One region of the Ruegeria sp. SATB045 genome, then DNA from elsewhere that is predicted to be linked to it. Evidence: riboswitches for the same ligand, from Rfam matches in the RefSeq annotation. Region 1 holds a riboswitch; each other region holds the start of a gene.

Region 1 (5,230 bases):
ACGGTCTTGCAAAGCATTGGCGACCACGTTGATCCCGTTCATCGCACCGGGGCCAAGGGTGGCGACCAGAATGGCGGGCGCGCCATCGCGGTGATGCACGGCCTCGGCCATGAAACCGGCGGCGTTTTCATGCTTGGTCAGATGAAAGGTGATCCCGGCCTGTTCCAGCGCATCGACAAGGGTCAGAACCTCACCACCGGGCATTCCAAAGGCGTGGCGACATCCGGCCTCGTACAAACGTTGGGCCAGAAGGTCCGCTGCGCGGGGCGAGAGGTCTTGCATAAGTCATGCTCCGAAAAACTGTTTCACAGCAGATTGCGGAGGACGGCCCCAGACGCAAGGCGGATCACGCCAGTGTGACTATTTGACTGCTGTTTCAGCGACAGCTTGAAACTTGCCATCTAGTTCCTCGGAGATCTCACGTAAGGGGGCTCCGCCCTCAGAAACGTAGGGCGCGAAGACAAAACTGGGAGTCTTGTAGGACAGGGTGGCGGTGCCGTCCTCATTCTCGGTGACATAAAAGCGGATCGGTGCCTCGATCATCGCGTTCACCGAGGTTTCCAGCACGCGCACGGCGTAGTCGTTGTTGAAGGCCCCGATAACCCGATTGCCGGGGATGGTGATCCCGCGCGATGCGGCGGCCTTGGTCGGGCCTGCCTGCGTGACCACGATCAGACCATTGGCCTTGATGGCATCCTTGGTGTCGGCAACCAACGCGTCATAACTTTTGTCGGTTGCATAGCTGGCCCAGCCCGAAAGGGGCTCTTCTGCCAAAGCAGGGGTCGCTATCAGGGCTATCGCAGTCCAAAGGGCTTTCATCGGGGCCTCCTGTTACGGGGTTGAGACTGTGATGCCAGAAAGCGGGACAGGGCGCACTCACAATCTTGTGCGTTTTCCCGATTGCGCCTGTGGCCGGAAACCCCCAGAAACAGGCAAATGCCACCCGATGAGGTCCGAATTGGATCAGATGCGCCTGTTGATATGTTCGTCCTGTGCCGGTGCCCGCGATTGCGGGGCTGAGGTCAAAGCTGTCGAATTCGCCCTGACCCGCGCGGGGATTGAGGGAAGGGTTTCGGTCGATCAGCACGCCTGTTTCAGCGGATGCTCTGAACCCGTGGCCATCGCGCTGCAGGCCGATGGCGGGGCGTCATATGTGTTTTCAGGGGTCGATGTCGCTTCGGACGCCGATGATATCGTGGCGACCTGCCGGACCTATCTGGAAAGCCCCAAAGGCTGGATCGAAGACGCCCGGCCTTGCGGGCGGCTCCGGATGTGTTTGCGGGCGCGTATCCCGGCGCTTTAGTCGACCTGTAGTGTGACCGCCGCGCTGACGGGGATGTTGTCGACCATCAGCGGGCTGTGGCTGTTTGCGTTCAGAGAGACCGAGACTTCGACCTCGCCCTGCGGCAGATGGTCGATATGCATCCAGTTACCGTACAGCCGGGCCAGTTTCTCTCCATTTACGTAGACATGTGCATGCCCCTCGCCGTCGACATCGGTCTTTGAGGCATTTTGTGGTGAGAACCGAAAGTTCTGCGGCATGACATGCAGGTTCCAGCCCGCCATAGGATCGGGCGTAAGAGCGATCTCAAGCCCCGGAGCATCAGCGCCAGCAGGCAGGTTGATGGCAGTCGAATGATCGTGTGCGGCTGCCTCGGCGTGAGACGAACTGTGATGTGCGGGATCGCCATGGTCATGGCCGTCGAAAGTGACGCCATTTGCAGCCGCAACCACAAATCCTGCACCACTGCCAAAAACTATGCCGATTGCAAACAGGGCAAGTGAGCGTGCCATTTTATGTTCCTTGATGGTAGTAGAAACACGCCGAGCTGGTCTCGGCGTGTTCATAAGCGTGCTGGTCAGGCCGCAGCTTCGGCACGCTGGCTTTCATGTCGCCAGAAGTATCCGGCGAATGCCCCGACCAAAACCCAGGCTACCAGTCCGATGCCAAAGGCGCGTGCGGCAAACAGCGCGCCGATCTCGGTCGGAACGGGGCCGGTAAACACGTCCGGCTCGGGCGCGCCGATCAGATGTGGGGCCAACAGCAGGGCGGCTGCGATCACATAGCTGATCAGGGTGCCGCCAAAGGCAATCAGCCACATGGCAACACCTGCTGCGGCGACGGTCGCAAACCACCAGATCTGACGCGCAGCGACATCGGCTGCTGCCACGCCGGGCACTTCTGGCGCGAGCGAGAATCCGGGTGCGAGGTGCACGGCAATGAACCCCGCAAGCCCCCACAAAACGCCGGTGCGCCCGTCAATCTTGTGGCCGTTGCCCTCAGCCACGGACATCAGCGCAATCATCATCAGCGCATAACCGGTATAGGTAAGCATCGTGAAAATGACGCTTAGCGCATCGCGGAACAGGTCCGAGAACATTCCCGGCAGCTCGGGGTGAGCACTTACGACGTCACCGCCGAAATGGACCAATTCGCCTGATTCATACAGTTCCGCGTGCAGCAACACAGGTTGCACAAAGACCAACTGCAGCAAGGCGGCAATCAGCCCCGCTGCAGCACCAGCGAACAAGGCGCTGGTCAGGATACGGCTTAACATGGGTTTAGTGGCAGGGGAAGCCGGTCGCGTGGCGCACATCGTGGGCTGCGTCATGCAGGGCCGCGGCCTGAACGTGGCCGGTCAGCGTGATGACACCAAGGCCCAGAACCACAGCGAACATAACCGGCAGGATACCAACGCGTGAGGTCGAAGCGGTTGTTGCTTGAGTTGCCATTTTTAGTTCTCCTTTACCGTCGCACCCGACGGTTGGTGTTTTCATTCGTGCCTGGCAGGTCTCCTGGCTCGCGGGTCGATGCCTCTGTTCGCCTTCCCCCTGAAACTCAGGAGTGGCTGGTTGAACAGGGCTCACCGCTTACAGTCGCGGGGGCGGCTGTGGATTCGATCGCGCGCGGTCTCACCACATTCCCTCTTAGCTTGCCGGTATTGCCGACAGGACCAGACAGGTTCATTTAGCCGTTACATCTGCTGTCGCGCAATCGCCATTTGCGACGTTTTAGGTCAGATCACGCGCTTTTTGAGAAGATAAATATCCATGATCCACCCATGATCAGCGCGCGCAGTCGCTCGGGTGTCCAGAATCGACTGTGCAACATCGATCAGAGGGCCGTTGATCAGGATTTCTTCAGTCATGCCCACATAAGCCCCCCACCAGATGTCATAATCTGCCATCTGAAGATGTTGGAACGAGCACTCACCATCCAACATGACCGCCACGTTTGATGCACCGTCCGGCCACCCTTCGTCGCGAATCCGCCGCCCCGTGGTCACGATGTAGGGGGCACCCAGATCGTTGATCGGAATCGCGTGGGCCGCCGTCAACGCCTGTAGCGCTGTAATGCCAGGGATCACCCGCGTCGTCGGTTGAGGGTCCAACCGCGCCGCGATTCGCAGTGAGCTGTCGTATAGCGACGGATCGCCCCAGATCAGCAGCGCCACGTGCAGTGCGCCGGGATGGGCGGCAATCGCCTCGCGCCAGCGCAGCGCAATCGCGTCGTGCCATTCGTCCACCCCGCGCAGATACCCGTCTTCCGAGCGGCGCTTGGGGATGTCGAAATAGGCGATCTGCGGCGGCGTGTCGGTCACCTGCGCAATGACCTTTTCGCGCAGCCCGGCCAGATCGGCCTTATTCTCGCCCTTGCGGGGGATCAGGATCAGGTCCGCCGAGCGGATCGCCTGCGCGCCCTGAAAGGTCACGTGGTCAGGGTTCCCGGTGCCGATGCCGATCAAGGTCAGGTCAAACATCGTCAAACTCTGCCAGCGGGCCATAAAGGATCAGCGCCGGGGCGGTGCCTATCTCGTCCGCCAGTTTTTCGGACAGCGCGCCTACAGTACTGCGATGCAGCTTTTGTTCGGGGGTCGAGACGGATTCGGCCATTAGTGCTGGCGTCTCCAGCGGCAGACCGTGGGCGTTCAGCGTTTCGACCAGCAGAGGAAAAGTCCGCTTGCCCATGAAGACGACGGTGGTCGCATCCGGGTCGGCCAAAGCGGGCAGGTTCAGGTCCTCGGGCAATTTGCCGCTGACATCATGACCAGTGACAAACTGTACTCGCCGCGCGGTCAGCCTGCGGGTCAGCGGGATGCCCGCCGCCGCCGCTGCCGCCACGGCCGAGGGGATGCCGGGTATGATCTCGTAATCGATCCCAGCCGCGCGCAGGGCCACCAGTTCTTCTTCCAGACGCCCGAACATGCCGCCATCGCCGGATTTCAACCGCACGACCCGCTGCCCGGTCAGGGCGTAATCCACCAGCAACCGGCTGACATGGTCCTGCTTGGGCGAGGGGCGGCCCGCCCGTTTGCCCACGCCTACCAGATCGGCATCGTCGCGCGCATGGGTCAGGATCGGCCCGCTGCTGAGGTCATCAAACAGCACCGCATCCGCCTTCTGCATCCGGTCCACAGCCTTCAGCGTCAACAGCTCCGGGTCGCCGGGGCCTGAGCCAATGAACGAAACAAACCCACTCATGCTGAGGCCTCCGCGATCAGGTGAAAGAACGTGCCGGTCACGTTGCCACGCACCGATCCGGTCTGCGGCCCTTCGGCCCCTTCTGCGTCAAACACACGGGCCAAAGGCGCGTCAGGTTGCTCGATGATCGAGGAATAGTGGAACTCATGCCCCCGCAGGCCCGTGCCTACGGCAAAGCCGGGCATCGGGGCCAGCAGTTCGGCGCGGCGATAGCCCAGATTGAACTTGCGCTTTTCATAGGACGTCACCAGCCCCAACAACCCCGCCATCTGATGCGAAATACCCTCTTTATCGATCAGAGCCTGTCCCAGCGCCATGTACCCCCCGCACTCTCCATGAACGGGCTTGGTCCGCGCATGTTTCCGTAGCCCCTCCTGAAAGACTGATGCAGCGGCCAGAGTGCCTGCATGCAACTCGGGATATCCACCCGGCAACCAAACCAGATCGGCATCCGCCGCTGGGGCTTCATTGGCCAAGGGCGAGAACGGCAACACCTCGGCCCCAGCCGCGCGCCAGCCTTCCAACAAATGCGGATAGGTAAACGAAAACGCAGAATCACGGGCCAGCGCGATCCGTTGCGCCGGGGGCCGCGGCAGCGCGGCGGACGATGGCCCACTCGGGCCTGAGGACGCCGCCCGCTTGATCGCCTCAAGATCGACATGTTCGCGCAGAAACGCGGCATAGCCCACAATTGCGCTTTCCAGATCGGGATGTTCAACCGCCTGGATCAGGCCCAGATGCCGCTCGG
Region 2 (5,230 bases), on a different contig from region 1:
CGGTTTGATAATCCAACAGCACTAAAAATTCAGGGTTCGCGGCTGCCACGGTTTCCCATGACGTGCGACCCCAGCTTGTGTCCATATCACGGGTAACATTGAGACCACCCGCCGCTGCTATCATTGCGTTGGGGATTGCGTATTTCCCAGCAGTGAACGGAGCGTCCGCCGGGCCATCCAACAGAAACACTCGAGGTTTCGGTAAGTCTGCGGTTTTTGCCTCGATTGCGGTCAGTTCATCCTTCCAACCAGATACAAGTGCTTCGGCCTTGTCTTCGACATGCATGACTTTGCCCAGCCGCAGAATGTCGTCAAACAAAAGGTCCATGCTGGCCTCGGGGCGGTCTTTATGCAGATGAACGCAGCTTTCAGTCAGGATCATGGTTTTGATCCCGAACGGGGCAAGTGTTTCTGGCGTTACATCACCACCGGGACGCATTCCATAGTACCAGCCGGCGAAGAACAGATCGGGTTCTACCGCGACAATATTTTCCACCGAGGGATATTTCGGTGCCAGTTCGGGGATATCTCCACGTAGCGTGTCGAATTCAGGACTGGTTTTGTACCAGCCGGTGATGCCCGTGAGGCCGACGATTTTGTCTTGCAGACCCAGCGCAAAGGCCATGTCGGTCATGTTCATGTCATGTACGACCAACCGTTCGGGTTGGGTTTCAAACACCAACGGTTCACCACAATTGTCTACGGTCACTTCATGCGCAGCAACACCGCCCGCCATGGCCATAACCAGAGCCACGGACAAGATATGTTTCATTTTGGAAATCTCCTGGAGGGTTGGGAAACAGTGGTTTTTCGTATGTCCAGCGCGGGGATCATCCGACCGTCGTGCTGAAAGAACAAGTAGTCGACGCCGAACGTGTCGCGCACATGTTGAGTCGTCAGGACCTCGGAAACAGGGCCAAACCCGGTCAGCCGGGTAGATTTCATCAACGCAACATGGGTGGCGAATTCGGGGATCATGACAATGTCATGGACAATCATTATGACGGTTATCCCCAGTCCAGCGACCAGCGACAACATCCGCCCTTTGGCGTCGGGATCCAAATGGTTCGTCGGCTCGTCCAAAAACAGAAGAGTAGGGTTCTGTGCCAGCGCACGCGCGATATGGGCGCGCTGACGTTCGCCACCCGACAACACTGCCATGCGCTTGTCGGCAAGCTCCAAAAGGCCGGTCAGGTCCAGAATTCGCGTCAAGTCGTTTGCGTGATCTTCAGAGGAGCGGTCCGAGCGAATTGGAATTTGCCCAAGTGCCACATAGTCACGCAGATGCAAGCGCCCATCGGGATATTCCTGCTGACTGACGACGGCAATTTTTCGGGCGCGCTCCGTCGCTGACAGTGTCTTCAAGCTCTGCTCTTGCACCAGAACGTCGCCTTCGGACAGAGCTTCAGCGCCACAAAGTAAGTTCAGCAGAGTGGTTTTGCCAGCGCCATTCGGACCGGCAATGGCCAGAACCGACCCCTCTTCAAGGTCGAACGAGATGTCTTGCAACAGAACGTCACCGTGAAAAGAATAGTAGGCTACACCACGCGCCTGCAGGAAGGGTCTGGTCATCATCGAGCTCCTCGAACAGCCAACGCCGGCATGCGCGCCAATGTCTTGGTTATCAGAGGCGCCGGCCTGTCTGTGGCCTTTGTCCAACCAGTTGCGCTGCCCAGGTATTGCGCGGCGAATTGGGCAAGAGCATTCAGCTCTTGCTCGGTGCCGATATCACCAAACAGGTATTGGGCTTTTCCTAGGGCCTGAAATCCGACAGTGACCGGGTGATCGCATCCAGCCATACAGTCTACTGTGCGCACTGCGAAACCCGCAGGCAATTCAGGGCACAAGGCATCCGCAATGTGCTGCGCTGCCTCCAAACCCTGACAGGTCGCGCAGATCAGAACAAAATGATCAGTGGGCTCGGCCATCAAGCGTCTGTTCCACGGCCGCTGGGGCCGTACTGAAACGCGGTCGCGCATAAAGGCGTACGAGGTACCATCAAGCCTCCTTCCAGGACGCCCCGCCCCGGGTTGGTTTCGGTTGCGATGGCAGGTCTCCTGACTTGCGGGTCGAGGCTTGGCCACCCTTCCCGACATTATTCATGTCAGTGGGATATTGGCTTCGCTCACCGCCTACAGTTGCGGGGGCAGTTACGGACTTGGCACTTAAACCTCACCGTATTCCCTTTTCACCGCTGGAGCATGCCCCAGGGAACCATCAAATGCGTCACTGCCCGAGATCAGATCGCCGGTCAACACAAATCACCGGAGGTTGCGCAGGAATGTAGTTTTGAAAATATGTTTCCCTTCAAGAAAATTGCAGGCGATAACGACGAAGCGAAAGGCGTTAAGGATAGGTTGGTGAAAGCATCAAACGATAGGTCCAAACCTCAGTTTTCTCAGGATCCCCACAAGGTCAGGGACCCCGGTGAAAAGAACCTCGAAACGGCGATCGGTCGTGAAATCCGCGCGTTGAGGTTGCAGCAGGGCGTGACAATTGCGGAATTGTCGGGGCTGACCGGGTTATCCATCAGTATGCTGTCAAAAATCGAAAACGGCTACACATCGCCTTCATTGACGACGCTACAATCGCTGGCCAATGCTCTGAGCACACCGATCACTGCATTTTTCCGCAGATATGAAGAAACCCGAAACGCAACCCACACCAAAGCGGGAAAGGGCGTTGAAACAGAGAGAGCCGGGACACGCGCAGGCCATCAATACAGCCTTTTGGGTCATATGGGGTCTAATGCCAGTGGTGTTGTGGTCGAACCCTATCTGATCACGCTGACGGAAGAGTCCGACACTTTCCCGACGTTCCAGCATGACGGGATTGAAATGCTCTACATGCTTGAAGGCGAAGTCGATTACAGACACGGCGATCAAATTTACCTGCTGGAGCCGGGTGATACGTTGTTCTTTGATGCGGACGCACCGCATGGACCCGAGGTGCTGCGCAAACTGCCAGCCCGCTACCTGTCGATCATCTCATATCCGCAGACGCGTTAGTCACGATTCGGCGATTGATAAACCGCTGCTGAGGTTTTGCGGGGTTGCTCTCCGTGATTTTTGAATGCGGGGGAAATAGATAGCCGAAAATATTCCCCTTATGAATATTAATTTCCCTTTGTTGATAACCTGAAGTTCAGGTGTTAGCGTCTGCCCAACTCAACACAGGAGAAGCTGACACATGTGTGGAATTGTCGGCCTTTTTTTGAAGGACAAAACGCTCGAGCCTCAATTGGGCGCGATGCTGACAGATATGCTGATCACAATGACAGATCGCGGCCCGGACAGCGCCGGGATCGCGATTTATGGACCTGTCGGAGATCAGGCGAAGCTCACCGTGCAATCCGACAATCCGGACGCGGATTTTCAGACTTTGGCCGAAGATTTGGCCGACGTCTTGACCAGCCCCGTCAGCTTGGGCCGCAATGACACTCATGCGGTTCTGAGCGTGGCCAACGACAAAGTCAGCGCTGCGCGGCAGGCCCTGAGGGAATTGCGCCCTGGCCTGCGGATCATGTCCGACGGCGATGCGATCGAGATCTATAAAGAGGTTGGATTGCCTCGGGAGGTGGCGGAGCGGTTCCAATTGACCTTGATGTCCGGCAGCCACGGGATCGGCCATACACGCATGGCCACTGAATCCGCCGTTACCACGGAAGGGGCGCATCCGTTCAACACCGGCGCAGATCAATGTCTGGTGCATAACGGGTCGCTGTCCAACCACAACGCCCTGCGCCGCAAACTGATGCGCGAGGGCGTGCGGATCGAATCCATGAACGATACCGAGGTCGGCGCGGCCTATCTGACATGGAAAATGCAAAACGGGGCCACTCTGGGTGAGGCGCTGGAAAGCAGCCTTGAGGATCTCGACGGGTTCTTTACCTTTGTGGTCGGCACCAAGGATGGGTTCGGCGTGGTTCGCGACCCCATCGCCTGCAAACCGGCGGTAATGGCCGAGACCGATCAATATGTGGCCTTTGGCAGCGAGTATCGCGCCTTGGTCAACCTGCCGGGAATCGAGGATGCCCGCGTCTGGGAACCCGAACCCGCAACCGTCTATTTCTGGAGCCACTAAAATGCAGAGCTATGATGTTGCCGAACAGGGCCTGCGCGGGCTGAACGCCGCCCTTCAGGCCCAAAGCACCGAGACAAACCAGACCCAGTGGCAGGTTCAGAACCCCAAGGGCAGCCATGCCATCGCTGTCGGTCTGGATGCCCCGATTGAGGTCACGGTCAAGGGTTCGACCGGCTATTACTGCGCGGGGATGAACCAGCAGGCGACCGTTCGGGTCGAAGGCTCTGTTGGGCCGGGCGTGGCCGAGAACATGATGTCGGGCACTGTGATCGTTGAAGGCGATGCCAGTCAATATGCCGGGGCCACGGGCCATGGCGGGTTGTTGGTGATCAAGGGCAATGCCAGCTCGCGCTGCGGGATTTCCATGAAGGGGATCGACATCGTGGTGCATGGCAATATCGGCCATATGTCCGCCTTCATGGCGCAGGCGGGTACGCTGGTGGTTTGCGGGGATGCGGGCGATGCGTTGGGGGACTCCTTGTACGAGGCGCGGCTGTTCGTGCGCGGCTCGGTCAAAAGTCTGGGTGCTGATTGCGTCGAGAAAGAGATGCGTCCCGAACATCTGACCCTGTTGCAAGACCTGCTGGAGCGCGCGGGCGCGGATGCCAAGCCGGAAGAGTTCAAACGCTATGGCTCGGCTCGGCAGCTTTACAATTTCGATGTCGACAACGCGGCAGAATACTGAGGAAGACGGTTATGGACGATCACACACCACGCACGATGCCGATACAGTCTGAAACGTTTTCAAACCCGGTCAACGCGGAAATCCGGCGGGCGGCGGCAACGGGCATCTATGACATTCGCGGCGGCGGCGCGAAACGCAAAGTACCGCATTTCGACGACCTGTTGTTTCTGGGGGCCTCGGTCAGCCGCTATCCTCTGGAGGGCTATCGCGAACGCTGTGACACCTCAGTCACGCTGGGCACGCGCTTTGCCAAGAACCCGATACAGCTGGATATTCCGATCACCATCGCAGGCATGAGTTTCGGCGCGTTGTCCGGCCCCGCGAAAGAGGCGCTGGGTCGCGGAGCGTCAGCTGCGGGTACGTCGACCACCACCGGTGACGGCGGTATGACACCCGAGGAACGCGGTCATTCCTCGAAACTGGTCTATCAGTATCTGCCTTCGCGCTATGGCATGAACCCTG
Region 3 (5,230 bases), on a different contig from region 1:
ATCTGACTTTGCCGGGCGCGTCGCATGAAAGGTTTGCGTTCGTGGACAGTGCCAAAGGTCAAGTGCACGGCAAGCCGGCTGTCATGCCGGGCAGCGCTGGGTCGCATCTTGGTGTGATTGACCTGACGATGAAACTTGGTGACGACGGAAAATGGCAGGTAGAAACGCACCGTTCACACCTGAAGGCAATCGCACCCGACTTTGTTGGCGCTGAGGTTCCGGAAGACCCCGAACTGTCGCGGATTTTTGCCAAGGCGCACCGCGAAACTCGCGCGCAGTGCAACACGCCCGTTGGACACACGTCGCATCATCTGCACAGCTATTTCAGCTTTTGCGCCTGGGATCGCGGTCTGGCGCTTGTGGCTGCCGCGCAAGCTGCAGCATTGCGGCAGCATATGCAGGGAACTGCCTATGCAGGGCTACCCGTTTTGTCGGCAGTTGCACCGTCAAAATTCGGCGGTCGTGCAGGACCTCGGTTTTTCACCGATATCCCACCCGGGCAGATATGTACGCGCCATGTTGCCGACCTGAACGTGTTTCCGAACGAGATGCAGGCCGTCATTGTCTCGGGCACTGAAATCAAGGATTGGCTGGAAATGTCCGCTGGCGTGCTGAACCAGATGCGCCCGGGTGAACAATCGGACCTTGTGGATACGAATCGCGCCGGACATAATTTTGACGTGCTGCACGGGCTAACTTACGCACTAGATCTAGCATCTCCGGCGCGGTTCGACGCAGGTGGCGCAATACTTCATCCCAACAGCCATCGGGTTCGCGAATTGCGATTCAACGGCCGCCCTATCGACGCAGATCAGCGCTTTGTTGTCGCGTTGAACAACTATCGCGCCAACGGAGGCGGGAATTTCCCGTTTGCCGAAAACGCGACCCGAATTCCTCTGCCGGTCCTTCCGATTCAACCTATTGTACGGGATTACCTGTCGGGCGTCTTACCGATGGACCCTTTGGAAGAGGCACTCCAGCCTTTTCGGTTGTCACCCATACCCGGTGCCCATGCGCTTGTGAAAACCGGAGCGGCCGCTGACCAACACCTGGAAGAACTGGCACGCTACCGCGCCAAAGTCATCGGTCCGGATGCGAAAGGTTTTCTGAATATTCAGCTCTCCCTCTGACGGGTTGCCAAGCATGAACCAAATGCCTATATCCACCGTTGAGAGGTTGGCGCGGGCGAGCGCCTCGCCAACCTGGTCAGGTCCGGAAGGAAGCAGCCACAACGAGCCCCGCTTGGGTCGATGTCCAACCTCTCACTTCATCCCCGACAGTTTTGACCGGTTTAGGCACGCAGCACTTATGCGATCAAGCGCGGCCATAGGGACGCGTTACGACGCGCGAACGCGCCGATATGGCCAATGTCCTTAAGTCCGAATTCCTGCGGTGACAGTACATGACGCCGAGCGCTGGAGCCGTACAGATCTGCCAACCGCCAAACGGCTTCGGGCGGAACCATCTGGTCGTCCTCGAAAGTGAACAGATCGACCGGTTTGCCTTTCTCTGCCCAGGTTGCGGCAGGTAGCGTTTTTCCGATTTCTGGCAGATAATTTTGGGGTGCCGTGCACCACTTGCGCCACTGCCAGTAAACCGATGCAGGCAGGTCGGCCCCAAATCCCACTGCTTTGCCTGGCAGGTATCCAACAGTTTTTACCGCCAGCGGAACATGTCCATACCAGAACAAGGACGCCAGCGCGCGATAAGGCCAAGGGTGATCACTGATTGTCACCAGCCCCGAACACACACAGATCATGCGATCTATATGGTCGATATCAGGTTGTATTGGCCCCAACATCCCTCCGACCGAGTGCCCTATGCTCCAGTGTTCTGCGTGTGGGTAACGTTGGCGCATTTCCGCTCTGGCGGCAGGCATGTCGGTCAGCGCCCAATCCGCCATCTTTACCCGCGATTCCTGCAGTAGTCCGGTCAGTGAGTGGCCAAAGTCACGATAGTCGTAGGTCAGGCAAGCGATCCCCTGATCCGCTGCCAGCCAATGCGCGAAATGCTGATAGTAATCCCTCGGGACACCGGTCGCACCATGTACAACCACAGCGACTTTGGGATCGGTCACGGGCCGGTACAGGCGCGCCGACAGCATTGCCGAACCGGCAGAAAACCGAAAATCCTCAGTCAGGACGGGGGGTGTATCATCCAGCATAGCGTTGCTCACCTGATCTGAACTGTTCGGTTCACCCCTTATCCCCACTTTTTTGGCCGGGCTGAGTCAAGGGCGCATCAAGATGACCAAACGTCCACTTTGCGCGCGCGCCCGCTTGACTCAAAGCCCGCTCAACCGCTAGCGATGGCGTGATGGTTCTTGTCCCGTGTCGGGACAAGATGAAAAGGGAACACGGTGCGGTTCTGCCCGGTCATGCCGGAACGATCCAATGCCGCGACTGCCCCCGCAACTGTAAGCGGTGAGCAATGCCGAAATACCACTGGCCCGCAAGGCTGGGAAGGTCGGCAACGCTATGACCCGCAAGTCAGGAGACCTGCCATCAAAGCAAAACTGTAACTCGGGCGGGGTGTCCGGGCGGGATTGTCAGCGCGCTGTCACACCTGATCTACGCCCCGTTCCCCGCGCGGAGGGCGCATTATGATCTGGAAGACAAAAACGCACCAATTCAGTGCAACCCTATGTCAGAAAACCGGCAAGACCTGCCCGGCTCTGGCGCAGATGGCACGGGCTATTGTGCAGGCGATGGAATCCGCAGTGCCTGCCACGTCGGATGACTTCGCGTTGGACGGCAGCGGAGAGCTGGGCCATTGCCCACAGGGCTGCATCGCCCGATTCCGCGCCCAGAAAGATCAGATTCGCATCTTCTGCGGCACCAGCACGGACGCCTCGCTCGACGCGTTGGATGGTTATGCGGATATGCTGTTCGGCCCCGATGCTGCGGCCCGTCCGGCCGGCCAGTTACAAGTGCCGCCCTGTGCCATGCTTGAAGTGTCAGAGCTGGCCCCGGCGCAACCAGCACAGCCCCAGCAGCATCTGGCGTTGTAACTCAGTCCGGCGCGCAGGTTGCCCAACGCATCTGCCCGTCGGTTTCAACCGCACAGGGCCGCACGGCGCGCAGGCGGCGCAACGCCGCGTCGGACGCGATGCCCTGTTCGACCATAAGCCGCAGGGCGATCATGCCCGACCGCCCGCACCCGCCCCGGCAATGCACCAGCACCCGCCCTCCACGCGCCAGAATATGCGCGGCAGACTGGCTGATCCGGGGCCACGCGGCCTCGGTGTCCGGCGACGGCGCGCCAAAATCTTCAATCGGCAGGTGCGTCCAGGTTATGCCCTCGGCGTGCAGGTCATCTCCCAGTTTTCCCGCTCCGGTCTGCTCCATCTCGGAGCTTGTGGTCATCGAAATCACAAGATCGGGCCGCCAGCGGCGAATGATATCCAAATCCCGCGCATACTCCCCCGCGCGCCCCGGCAGCGGCGACAGCGCGAAATGACCGGCCCCGACCTCGACCACGTGAATTGCAAATGGCTCCATCCCCGGCCTCCTTTTCACATAGCTTCTATGCTGTGCAAACTGACCTGCAAACCGAATTTCCCCCAAGGCGGCGGTGGACGCGGGCGGCGGGGGTCTCTAGGCTGCGTCGGAACCCGAATCCGACAGAGCAGATATGACCGACACGCCCAGCCCCGCCTATCAGGTTCTTGCCCGTAAATACCGCCCTGAAACCTTTGCCGATCTGGTCGGGCAGGAGGCCATGGTACGCACGCTGAAAAACGCGTTCGAGGCGGATCGGATCGCGCAAGCCTTTATCATGACCGGCATTCGCGGCACCGGCAAAACCACCACGGCCCGGATCATCGCCAAAGGCATGAACTGCATCGGCCCCGATGGCGAGGGCAAACCGACGACCGAACCCTGCGGCCAGTGCGAACATTGTGTGGCGATCATGGAAGGTCGCCATGTGGACGTGATGGAGATGGACGCCGCCAGCCGGACCGGTGTGAACGATATTCGCGAGATCATCGACAGCGTCCGCTATCGCGCGGCCTCGGCCCGCTACAAGATTTACATCATCGACGAGGTCCACATGCTGTCGACCAGCGCCTTCAACGCGCTGCTCAAGACGCTTGAGGAACCGCCCGAGCATGTGAAGTTTATCTTTGCCACCACCGAGATTCGCAAAGTGCCGGTGACGGTCCTGTCCCGATGTCAGCGCTTTGACCTGCGACGGATCGAGCCCGAGGACATGATCGGCCTGCTGCGCAAGATCGCCGATGCCGAAGGCGCACAGATCGCCGAAGACGCGATGGCACTAATCACCCGCGCCGCCGAGGGTTCAGCCCGCGATGCGACCTCTCTTCTGGATCAGGCGATTTCACACGGCGCCGGGGAAACCAGCGCCGATCAGGTGCGTGCGATGCTGGGTCTGGCCGACCGGGGCCGAGTGCTGGACCTGATGGACATGATCCTGCGTGGCGATGCCGCCGGGGCGCTGACCGAACTTGGCGCACAATATGCCGAAGGCGCCGACCCGCTGGCCGTGCTGCGCGATCTGGCCGAGATCACTCATTGGGTGTCGGTGGTAAAGATCACGCCGGATGCCGCTGAAGACCCGACTGTGCCCCCAGATGAACGCGCGCGGGGTCAGGAAATGGCCGAGGCCCTGCCGATGCGGGTCCTGACCCGCATGTGGCAGATGTTGTTGAAAGCGCTCGAGGAAGTCTCAGCCGCGCCCAACGCCATGATGGCCGCCGAGATGGCCGTGATCCGCCTGACCCATGTGTCTGACCTGCCCAGCCCAGAAGAACTGATCAAACGGTTGCAAGACGCGCCTCCCCCACCGCCAAACGGCGGGCCCGGCGGCGGAATGACCGCATCATCACACGCCGCGCAGGCCCCGGTGGCCTCCACTTATGCGCCGCCCATACGCGGCGGGGCCGGAGCGCCCACGGCCGCACTGGCGCAGGATGTGCAAACGGCATTGGCCCGCTACCCGAGTTTTGAACATGTGGTCGAACTGATCCGTACCAACCGGGATGTGAAACTGCTGGTTGAGGTCGAAAACGGCGTCCGGTTGGTGTCTTACCAACCCGGTCGGATCGAGTTCACGCCAACAGATTCAGCCCCAACCGATCTGGCCGCCCGCATGGGTACCGCACTACAACGCTGGACCGGCAACCGCTGGGCGGTGACCATTGTGGCCAACGGTGAGGCGGCAACCATCGCCGAAATCCGAGATGCCGCCGATCTGGCGTTAAAGGCCG

Evidence for each region. Region 1 has a riboswitch for cobalamin ahead of AC2FNR_RS09220 (CbtB domain-containing protein). Riboswitches for the same ligand answer to the same signal wherever they lie in the genome.
Region 2: it holds a riboswitch for cobalamin, as region 1 does, so the genes downstream of both, AC2FNR_RS03110 (DUF1636 family protein) here and AC2FNR_RS09220 (CbtB domain-containing protein) in region 1, are expected to answer to the same signal.
Region 3: it holds a riboswitch for cobalamin, as region 1 does, so the genes downstream of both, AC2FNR_RS13125 (hypothetical protein) here and AC2FNR_RS09220 (CbtB domain-containing protein) in region 1, are expected to answer to the same signal.

Annotation. Positions count from the first base shown of each region.
Region 1 covers NZ_JBXWSR010000020.1:339,921-345,150, forward strand. The annotation lists gene AC2FNR_RS09195 (thiamine pyrophosphate-binding protein) at 1-282, opposite strand, end outside; gene AC2FNR_RS09200 (DUF302 domain-containing protein) at 361-819, opposite strand; gene AC2FNR_RS09205 (DUF1636 family protein) at 947-1,303, shown strand; gene AC2FNR_RS09210 (hypothetical protein) at 1,300-1,794, opposite strand; gene AC2FNR_RS09215 (CbtA family protein) at 1,860-2,558, opposite strand; gene AC2FNR_RS09220 (CbtB domain-containing protein) at 2,563-2,733, opposite strand; cobalamin riboswitch at 2,770-2,974, opposite strand; gene cobF (precorrin-6A synthase (deacetylating)) at 3,018-3,761, opposite strand; gene cobA (uroporphyrinogen-III C-methyltransferase) at 3,754-4,482, opposite strand; gene AC2FNR_RS09235 (cobyrinic acid a,c-diamide synthase CobB) at 4,479-5,230, opposite strand, start outside.
Region 2 covers NZ_JBXWSR010000012.1:252,542-257,771, reverse strand. The annotation lists gene AC2FNR_RS03120 (ABC transporter substrate-binding protein) at 1-772, opposite strand, end outside; gene AC2FNR_RS03115 (ABC transporter ATP-binding protein) at 769-1,572, opposite strand; gene AC2FNR_RS03110 (DUF1636 family protein) at 1,572-1,928, opposite strand; cobalamin riboswitch at 2,031-2,234, opposite strand; gene AC2FNR_RS03105 (helix-turn-helix domain-containing protein) at 2,361-3,008, shown strand; gene AC2FNR_RS03100 (class II glutamine amidotransferase) at 3,190-4,083, shown strand; gene AC2FNR_RS03095 (protein GlxC) at 4,085-4,768, shown strand; gene AC2FNR_RS03090 (FMN-binding glutamate synthase family protein) at 4,780-5,230, shown strand, end outside.
Region 3 covers NZ_JBXWSR010000024.1:47,640-52,869, forward strand. The annotation lists gene AC2FNR_RS13110 (bifunctional 2',3'-cyclic-nucleotide 2'-phosphodiesterase/3'-nucleotidase) at 1-1,130, shown strand, start outside; RNA gene ffs (signal recognition particle sRNA small type) at 1,170-1,268, shown strand; gene AC2FNR_RS13120 (alpha/beta hydrolase family protein) at 1,307-2,164, opposite strand; cobalamin riboswitch at 2,301-2,520, shown strand; gene AC2FNR_RS13125 (hypothetical protein) at 2,603-3,010, shown strand; gene AC2FNR_RS13130 (protein-tyrosine phosphatase family protein) at 3,012-3,500, opposite strand; gene AC2FNR_RS13135 (DNA polymerase III subunit gamma/tau) at 3,634-5,230, shown strand, end outside.